Geothrix sp. 21YS21S-2: one gene and its partner. The protein of the gene in region 1 binds, or shares a complex with, the protein of each later gene. Links are inferred from orthologs where the notes say so. Each region holds a gene or a part of one and is shown on either strand. Other genes may lie near its edges.

The links.
Region 2: scpB (region 1) and RAH40_RS21510 share a complex: the UniProt entries of both Bacillus subtilis proteins name them as parts of the cohesin-like complex. The link is inferred for Geothrix sp. 21YS21S-2 from one-to-one orthologs.

The regions. Positions count from the first base shown.
Region 1 is NZ_CP132910.1:3,880,739-3,885,783, forward strand. Bases 881-3,858 are described here. They hold scpB (SMC-Scp complex subunit ScpB), read left to right. Parts: upstream 881-2,027; coding sequence 2,028-2,690; downstream 2,691-3,858. Other genes in these bases: RAH40_RS17125 (4Fe-4S dicluster domain-containing protein), read right to left, coding at 881-887; asd (archaetidylserine decarboxylase), read left to right, coding at 1,174-2,031; RAH40_RS17140 (tRNA1(Val) (adenine(37)-N6)-methyltransferase), read left to right, coding at 2,683-3,531; RAH40_RS17145 (motility protein A), read left to right, coding at 3,590-3,858. Outside these bases: RAH40_RS17120 (CoB--CoM heterodisulfide reductase iron-sulfur subunit B family protein), read right to left, coding at 1-310; more of RAH40_RS17125, read right to left, coding at 315-880; more of RAH40_RS17145, read left to right, coding at 3,859-4,360; RAH40_RS17150 (flagellar motor protein MotB), read left to right, coding at 4,353-5,018. UniProt on the Bacillus subtilis protein: Participates in chromosomal partition during cell division. May act via the formation of a condensin-like complex containing Smc and ScpA that pull DNA away from mid-cell into both cell halves.
Region 2 is NZ_CP132910.1:4,904,967-4,908,590, reverse strand. What follows is about bases 1-2,954. They hold RAH40_RS21510 (ScpA family protein), read left to right. Parts: upstream 1-1,072; coding sequence 1,073-1,837; downstream 1,838-2,954. Other genes in these bases: RAH40_RS21495 (PAS domain-containing sensor histidine kinase), read left to right, coding at 2,839-2,954; RAH40_RS21500 (hypothetical protein), read left to right, coding at 2,303-2,842; RAH40_RS21505 (hypothetical protein), read left to right, coding at 1,842-2,306; lipA (lipoyl synthase), read right to left, coding at 149-1,033; RAH40_RS21520 (D-2-hydroxyacid dehydrogenase), read right to left, coding at 1-146. Also shown: more of RAH40_RS21495, read left to right, coding at 2,955-3,624. UniProt on the Bacillus subtilis protein: Participates in chromosomal partition during cell division. May act via the formation of a condensin-like complex containing Smc and ScpB that pull DNA away from mid-cell into both cell halves.

The sequences.
Region 1 (5,045 bases):
CCTCGATCTCCCGGGCCAGGGCGGGGTCCTTCTCGAGGGTGTCCCGGGCCGTGGACAGGCGGTTGTAGCAGGCCGCGCAGGGGGCCAGGATCTCGGTGAGGCCCGCGGCCTCGGCCTGGGCCAGGATGCGCGCGGGCAGGGCCAGGGCGAGCCTGTGGTCCAGCACGTGGGCGCTCGACGCCCCGCAGCAGTTCCAGTCGGGGACGTGCACCAGCTCGAGGCCCAGGGCGGGGGCCAGGGCCCTGACGGATTCGTCGAACTCCCTTGAGGAGCCGAGGAGGGAGCACCCGGGGTAGTAGCCGATCTTCATGGGGTCACCTCTTCTTTCCCAGCGTGAGCTGGAAGATCCGTTTCATGCCGCTGCGGCCCTTGATGAAGTGGGGCAGGAGGGGGAGCTTGCCGCGCACGTACATCTTCGGGGCCAGCCCCACGTCCTTCATGAGGTGGCGGCTGCGCAGCTTGTAGTCGGCCACCAGGCCGATTTCATAGAGGCGGCCGGTGACGCGGATGGAGTCCAGGAAGGCGCGGTGGAAGGCCAGGATGTCCCTGCTCCTGGGATGGGCCAGGTCCAGGGCGAGGGAGGCCTCGCGGACGTAGTCCATGACCTTGGCCACCTCCACCTCCTGGGGGCAGCGGGTGGAGCAGGTCTCGCAGGCCAGGCACAGCCAGATGGCCTCGCTCTCCAGGACCCGGCGGTCCAGTTCGGGCCGTTCCAGCTGGAGGAGGCGCAGGGTCTGGCAGGAGGTGTTGTCCATGTCCTCGGCCACCGGGCAGCCCGCGGCGCACTTGCCGCACTGGTAGCAGTGGTTGAGGTTGATGCCCAATTCATGGCGCAGGCGGGAGGCGAGGGAATCCCCTGGGGCGGGTGCATGGTGAGCACTGGACATGGGCGTCTCCTTCGTCGTGAGAAGATGACTTCGTTTTCCCCAAGTACCTGCTTGGATCCGTCCTGGGGAATGAGGGATCAAGGGGTGGGGGGACCCTTGATTATCGCTGATATTCGGGCACGGGAGTCCGGAATGTGACCCCTATCAATAAAAAAAGATCGAATATAACATGACTAATCAGGTAGGTTAATTTGTCACTATGTGGAAAATGAAGCTCCGCCCCAGGTCCCGCCGGACCGCCGTCCTGATCCTGGGCTGCGCCCTGGGCGTGATAACTTGGTTGGCAATGACTTCCTGGCCCCTTTCCCTTTCCCTCCTGCGCGTCTACCCCAAGAAGCTCGGCTCCGCCGCGGCGGGGTGGGCCGCCGGCCGCACCCTCCCGGGAGGCCTCCGGGAGGCCGTCCTGGGCCGCTTCGTGCGGGCCTACGGCCTGGACATGGCCGAAGCCGAGCGTCCCCTGGCCGACTACCCCAGCCTCCAGGCCCTCTTCACGAGGCGCCTGAAGCCCGGCCTGAGGCCCCAGGCCCCGGAGGCCCCGGGCTGCGTCAACAGCCCCGTGGACGGCCTCCTCATCGCCTCCGGCCGCATCCAGGCCGGCCGGGCCATCCAGGCCAAGGGCCTCCCCTACGGCATCGGCGAGCTCCTCAAGCACGACCCCGGCGCGGCCCGCTTCGAGGGGGGCCACTACCTGACCCTCTACCTGTCCCCCAGGGACTACCACCGCATCCACGTTCCCATCCGCGGGCTGGTGACCGCCGTGGGCCGGGTGGAGGGGGAGCTCTGGCCCGTGAACGACGCCAGCACCACCCATGTCCCCCGCCTCTACGAGCGCAACCGCCGGGCCACCTGGGTGGCCCTGGGCGCGGGCCCCGACGAGGGGCTGGAGGTGGCCGCGGTGGCGGTGGGCGCCACCCACGTGGGGGGCGTGATCATCGACGGGCGGTGGCTCAGCGGCCGGACCCTCCCCCGGGACGGGTCGCTGCCCGTGGACCTCCTGCCCTGCGCCCCCGGGGACGACCTGGGCACGTTCCAGTTCGGGAGCACCGTGGTGCTGCTCATCGGCGGGCCCGGCGCGGCCCGGTGGGAGCCTGCCCTGACGGCGGGACCGGTGCGGGTGGGCCAGCGCCTGGGGCTGTTCCGGTGACGGACGGCAACGAGATCTTCCAGGATTCCGAGCCCCTGTGGGAGGCCGGCGGGGACCTGCCCGGCGCCCTGGAGGCGGTGCTGGTGGCCAGCGGCGAGGTGCTGGACATGGCGCGGCTGAAGGAGCTGACGGGACTGGGCGAAGGCACCATCCGGCTGGGCCTGGAGAAGCTCGCGGAGCGGCTGGTGCCGCCCCGGGGCCTGCGGCTGCTGGAGGTGGGGGGAGGTTGGCGCCTGGCGGCGGCGCCGGAGTACCAGGCGATGATCAGCCGCCTGGTGACCATCACCCGCAGCGGCAAGCTCACCCCCGCCCAGATCGAGACCCTGGCCATCATCGCCTACCGCCAGCCGGTGACCATCCCCGAGATCAACGAGCTGCGCGGCGTCACCAGCTGCTCCACCCAGGTCAAGAGCCTGGCCGAGCGCGAGCTCATCACCCCCGCCGGCCGCAAGGCGGTGGTGGGCCGGCCCATGATGTGGGCCACCACCATGAAGTTCCTGGTCCACTTCGGCCTGCGGAGCCTCAACGACCTGCCCCGGCTGGGGGACTTCGGCGAGGCGAACCTGGAGGCCCTGGCCCTGGCGCGCCTGGAGCCGCCCCTGCCCGAGGGCGGGCTGTTCGACGGCGTCGAGGAAGAACCCGGGGAGACCGATGACTGACGACGTCTACAAGGGCTGGACCCGGCCCGGCCCCAGGCCCCCCGGGGGCGTCGAGCCCGAGGAGGGCGAGACCCTGGACTTCATCACCGGCCACTACCGGCTCTTCCAGTACCGGCGCGGCCACCGCTTCTCCACGGACGACATCCTCACCGCCTGGTACGGCACCACCTGGTGCCCGAGGCCGGCCCGGGTGGCGGATCTGGGCTCGGGCATCGGCAGCGTGGCCACCTCCGTGGCCTGGCGCTGCCCCGGCGCCCGGATCCACACCGTGGAGGCCCAGGCCATCTCCGCGCGCCTGGCCCGCAAGAGCGTGGCCTACAACGGCCTCCAGGACCGCTACACCATCCACGAAGGGGACCTGCGGGACCCGGACCTGTTCGCGGGGGAGGAACCCTTCGACCTGGTGCTGGGTTCGCCGCCCTACTGGCCCGTGGGCTCCAAGGCCGAGGCCGCGCATCCCCAGGCCATTCCGGCCCGGCTGGAGGTGCGGGGGGACATCGGGGACTACGCCAAGGCCGCCGCGCGCATCCTGGCGCCGGGGGGGCTCTTCGCGTGCGTGTTCCCCTCCGACCAGATCGACCGCGCCGAGAAGGCCTACCGGGAAGCGGAGCTCCTCCTCATGCGCCGGCAGGACGTGGTGTTCAAGGAGGGGGAGCCGTACGGCATCGCGCTGTTCGCCGGGTGCCGGAAAGGTGACCTGCCGGAGGGGTTCGGGGAGGCCGCGGGGTTCCCGGTGGTGGCGCCCCCCGTGACCATCCGCAGGTGCGACGGCAGCGTGGATCCGTCCATCGCCATGGTCCGCCTGGCCATGGGCTTCCCCCCCGGCCTCGCCCTGGGGTGAAACGGCACGGGAATTCCTTGGTAACCTCTAGCTGTCATCAATCCCTCCGAGGCGCCCCATGGATCGTGGAACCCTGATCGGCCTGCTCCTGGGCCTTGGCCTGCTGGTGCTGGCCATCTCCCTGGGGCCCAATCCCCGGTACTTCATCCACCCGGAGAGCATGATCGTGGTGGTCGGGGGGGTCATCGCCTCCACCCTCATCCGGTTCCCCCTGGGAGCCGTGCGCGGCGCCTTCGGCGTGGCCACCCAGGCCTTCTTCACCCACCCCGCCGCCCACCAGGAGATCGTCAACGAGCTGGTGGGCCTGTCCCAGCGGGCCCGTCGGGAGGGCGTCCTGGGCCTGGAGCGGCACATGCCCGCGGACCCCTTCATGCAGGCCGGCATCCGCATGGTGGTGGACCGGGTGGACCGGGACCACATCAGCGACGTGCTGAGCCAGGAGATCTTCGCCACCCAGGAGCGCCACGGCCTGGGCCAGGAGATCTTCCGCTTCATCGCCACCGCCGCCCCCAGCTTCGGCATGGTGGGCACCCTCATCGGCATGGTGCACCTCTTCGCGAGCCTGAAGGACCCCAGCGGCATCGGCCTGGGAATGGCGCTTTCCCTCCTGTCCACCCTCTACGGCGCGGTCATCGCCTACCTCTTCGCCCTGCCCATCTCGGGCAAGCTGGAGCTCCGCAGCCGGGAGGAGGCCCAGCGCAAGCGCCTCATCCTCGAGGGCGTCCTGGGCATCGCCGACGAGATGAACCCCGGCCAGCTGGAGGAGCAGCTCAACGCCTCCCTGGCGCCCCGGTTCAAGACCCGCAGGGCCGGAGCCCCCCGTGGCTAAGATCCTGAGCCGGTCCCAGCGCCGGAAGGACGACTACGAGGGCCTGTGGTTCATCACCTTCGCGGACCTCATGGTGCAGCTCATGGCCTTCTTCGCCGTGATCTATTCCTTCACCTCCCAGGACCAGCGCAAGGTGCAGGAGGTGCTCCTGGCCCTCCAGCACGAGCTGGGCGCCAAGGGGGAGGGCGTCCTCCCCGGCCACACCGGCATCGCCCCCGAGCGCGCCGCGGACCTGGAGAAGCTCCTCAACGACCTCAAGCCCGTCGAGGGCCAGGACCACGGCGTGAAGATGCAGGTGGTGCGCTTCCGGGGAGGCCTCCTCTTCAGCGAGGGCGGATCGGCCTTCGACCCCAGCTTCGAGCCCATGATGAAGCGCATCTCCGAGATCGCCCTCCAGTACCCCGGCTACACCCTTGTGTGCGAGGGCCACACCGCCCAGGACGAGCAGGGCCGGGCCAAGGGCCAGGACGCCCTGGACCTCAGCTCCCAGCGGGCCCAGGCCGCGGTGCGCCACCTGGTCGCCCTGGGCATGGACCCCGCCCTCCTGGCTGCCGAAGCGCACGGCGACTCCCAGCTGGAAGGCAACCCCGACACCCCCGAGGGCAGGGCCCTGCAAAGGCGGGTGAAATTCCGCTTCCAGCGCGTATCCGAACGCTGAAACGTCCCACGGCCGTTCCGCGAAAGC
Region 2 (3,624 bases), 1.0 Mb from region 1 along the record:
GCGAAGAGGCCCTCGGCCTCCGCCAGCCATTCGGCCTCGCCGGCCTCCCGGGGGTGCCAGCCGCGGATGTCCAGGCGGGGTTCGGCCTCCCGCAGGGCGGGGACCCAGTCCATGTGGCGGTGGTGGATGACGGCCAGTCGTCGCATGCTCATCCCTGGTAGCTGTCCTGCGCGTGGTAGCTGCTGCGCACCAGGGGGCCCGATTCCACCCGCTGGAAGCCCATCTCGAGGCCCTTGCGCCTATACATGTCGAACTCGGCGGGTTCGACGTACCGCGCCAGGGGCAGATGCAGGGGGGAGGGGGGCAGGTACTGGCCCAGGGTGGCGATGTCCACGGAGGAGTCCCGCCAGTGGCCCATGAGGTCCAGCACCTCCTCGGGGGTCTCGCCCAGGCCCACCATGATGCCGCTCTTGACGCGCAGGGCGGGGGCGGCGGCGTCCCGGTGGCGGGCGGCGCCGGCCAGGACCCGCAGGCTCTGGGCGTAGTCCGCGTCGGGGCGCACCCGCTTGTACAGGCGCTCCACGGTCTCGACGTTGTGGTTGAGGACCTGGGGGGCGGCCTCCAGCACCGTCGCCAGGCAGGCCTCGCTCCCGCTGAAGTCGGGGATCAGCACCTCCACCCCGCAGCCCGGCACCAGGGTGCGGATCCAGCGGATGGTGGCGGCGAAGTGGGCGGCGCCCCCGTCGGGGAGGTCGTCCCGGTTCACGCTCGTGACCACCGCGAAAGCCAACCCCAATGATGCCACCGCTTCGGCCACGCGCTGGGGCTCGCCGGGGTCCACCTCGCCCGGGCGGCCCTTGCCCACGTTGCAGAAGCCGCAGTGCCGGGTGCACACGTCGCCCAGCAGCATGAAGGTGGCGGTGCGATGGATTCCCCAGCATTCGTGGAGGTTGGGGCACCGGGCCTCCTCGCAGACGGTGACCAGGCGGTTCGACCGCACCAGGGCCTCCACCTCGGCCACCACCTCGGGAGCCGGGACCTTGATCTTCAACCAGTCGGGACGGGGGCCGGGGAGAACGGGGGGACGCGCCATAGGAGTCAATCCTACCGCACTGGGCTACAATGGACTGCCATGACCGACACCCCCCGAGAGCATCCCGCCTTCGAGCCCCCGAAGGGCTTCGAGACGAAGTTCCGCGACCTCGAGCTGCATCTGGCCTCCTTCGACGGCCCCCTGGACCTGCTCCTGCACCTGATCCGGGAGCAGAAGCTGGACATCCTGGACCTGCCCATGGCCTCGGTGACCCGCCAGTACATGGACTACCTGCTCCTCATGGAGGAGCTGAACCTGGAGATCGCCGCGGAGTTCGTGGCCATGGCCGCCCACCTCCTGCAGATCAAGAGCCGCATGATGCTCCCCCGGCCCCCCGCGGACGAGGGCCTGGAGGATCCCCGCGAGGACCTGGTGCAGCGCCTCCTGGACTACCAGCAGGTGAAGGAGGCCGCCAAGGAGCTCTCCAGCCGCGAGACCGAGTGGCAGAAGGTGGTCTTCGCGCCGGGGCTGGACATCCGGGACCACGCACGGGTGGAGGAGGAGCCCATCAAGGCCAACCTCTTCGACCTGCTCGCGGCGTACCGGGACGCCCTCAAGCGGCTCCTGCCGCCCCCGCCGGTGCAGGTGCGCACCCCCCCCAAGACCCTGGACCAGCGCATCGCCGAGGTCACCGCCTTCCTCCTGGACGGGCGGTGGGAGGCCTTCGGCGGGCTCCTGGCCACCGCCGGCTCCCGGGAGGAGCTGGTGCTCACCTTCCTGGCCCTCCTGGAGATGGTCCGCACCGGGCGGATCCTCCTGGTGCAGTCGGAAGCCTTCGGCGAAATCCGGGTTCGCGCGGCCTAGCATCGTGACCCGCGAACCCAGCCCCTCCCTCGCAAAGGCCTTCCGCATCGCCTACGTCATCGGCCTGTTCATCTGCGTGGCCTGGCCCCTGCTCCTGCAGCTCATGCTGGGCACGGCCATCCGGCCCGGGGCGGCGCCCCCGGACGGCGTGGTGCAGCAGCTGGGCTACACCTTCACGGGGCTGACCTTCGCGTCGGCGTTCTTCGTGACCTGGCGCTGGAGCAAGGTCCGGCGGACCTTCGGGAGCCTGGAGGAGGCCCGGCGCCCCGGAACCGTGATCCGTGAGACCATCCTCTACGCCGCCCTGTTCGAGCTCAGTTCCCTCTACGGAATCGTCTACTACGCCCTGGGGGGGCCGCCGGCCGAGCGCTACGCCCGGTCCTTCATCGCCCTGACCACCGTCATGTTCTTCGTCTTCGTCCCCCGATTCCAGGCCTGGCGGGAAGCCGCCCAGGAGGAGCGCCCATGAGCGAGAATTCCGCCCACGACAAGACCGATCCCGGCATCCCCACGGATCCCGACGCCACGCAGGTCCTGAAGACCGGGGCGCCCAGGCTCCAGGACACCCAGCCCATGCGGATCATCCCGCCCCCCCCGAGGCAGGAGGCCGTCACGACCCAGTCCCTCCCCGTCGTCGCGCCCCTGCCCGAGGCGCGCCAGGCGCCGGCGCGGGCCTCCCGGCCCCTGCTCTGGATCTTCGGCATCCTGGCCGTGGCGATCCTGGGCGGCACCGTGGCCTACTACTTCCTCTATCCGGGCGGGGAGGCCCCGGCCCCGGCGCAGGCCCGGGAGGAGATCCCCGCGGTCCTCGTCCCGTACCTGGACAAGGCCGCCCAGGGCGACTCCGGCGCCATGCGCATGCTGGGGACGATGTACTACAACGGCCTGAACGTCCCCATGGACCGCAAGGAAGGCGTCAAGTGGTACCGGAAGGCCGCGGCCGCCGGGAGCGTGGCGGCCCGCAAGGACCTGGAGCAGCTGGGTCTGGCGGTGGACGAGAAGTGAGCCCCTCCGAGACCCCCCTTGCCAAGCTCCTCGCGGACCAGGCCTACGACGGCCTCTTCCCCAACCTCTACGACTGGATCTACGTGGTGGGGGTCTCCGAGGCCGGGGAGCTCACCTTCGAGACGGTGAACCCGCCCCTGGGCGGGGGCTCGGGGTTCCTGCTCCCGGAGTTCACGGGCAAGACGCCCGCGCAGTGCCTCCCCCCCGAGAGCGCCGAGCTCCTGGTGAACCACTTCAGCCGGGTGCTGGCCGAGGAGCGGCCCCTCCTGTACGAGGAGGAGCACGTGGTGGAGGGCCGGGCCCGGAGCTTCCAGACCACTCTCACCCCGGTGCGGAACAAGTGGTCGCGCATCCACCGCATCGCCGCCGTATCCCGGGACATCACGGCCCTCAAGGAGGCCGAGGCGGCCCTCCACGCCTCCGAGGAGCGGCTCAACCTGGCCCTGGAGGGCACCCAGCAGGGCCTCTGGGACTGGAACCTCGCCAAGGGCGAGGTGTACCGCAGCCCCCGCTGGTTCTCCATGCTGGGGCTCACCCCCGCGGGCGTGCCGCCCACGCTGGAGGGCGGACTCGCCCGGATCCACCCCGAGGACCGCCTCCAGGTGGAAGGGGCCATGAACGCCCATCTGGAGGGGCGGCAGGCCACCTTCCAGGTGGAGTACCGCATCCTGGGCGGGACCACGGACTGGATCTGGGTCTTCGACGCGGGCAAGGTGGTGGCCTGGGACGACCAGGGCCGCCCGGCCCGCATGACGGGCATGTGCACCGACATCACCGAGCGC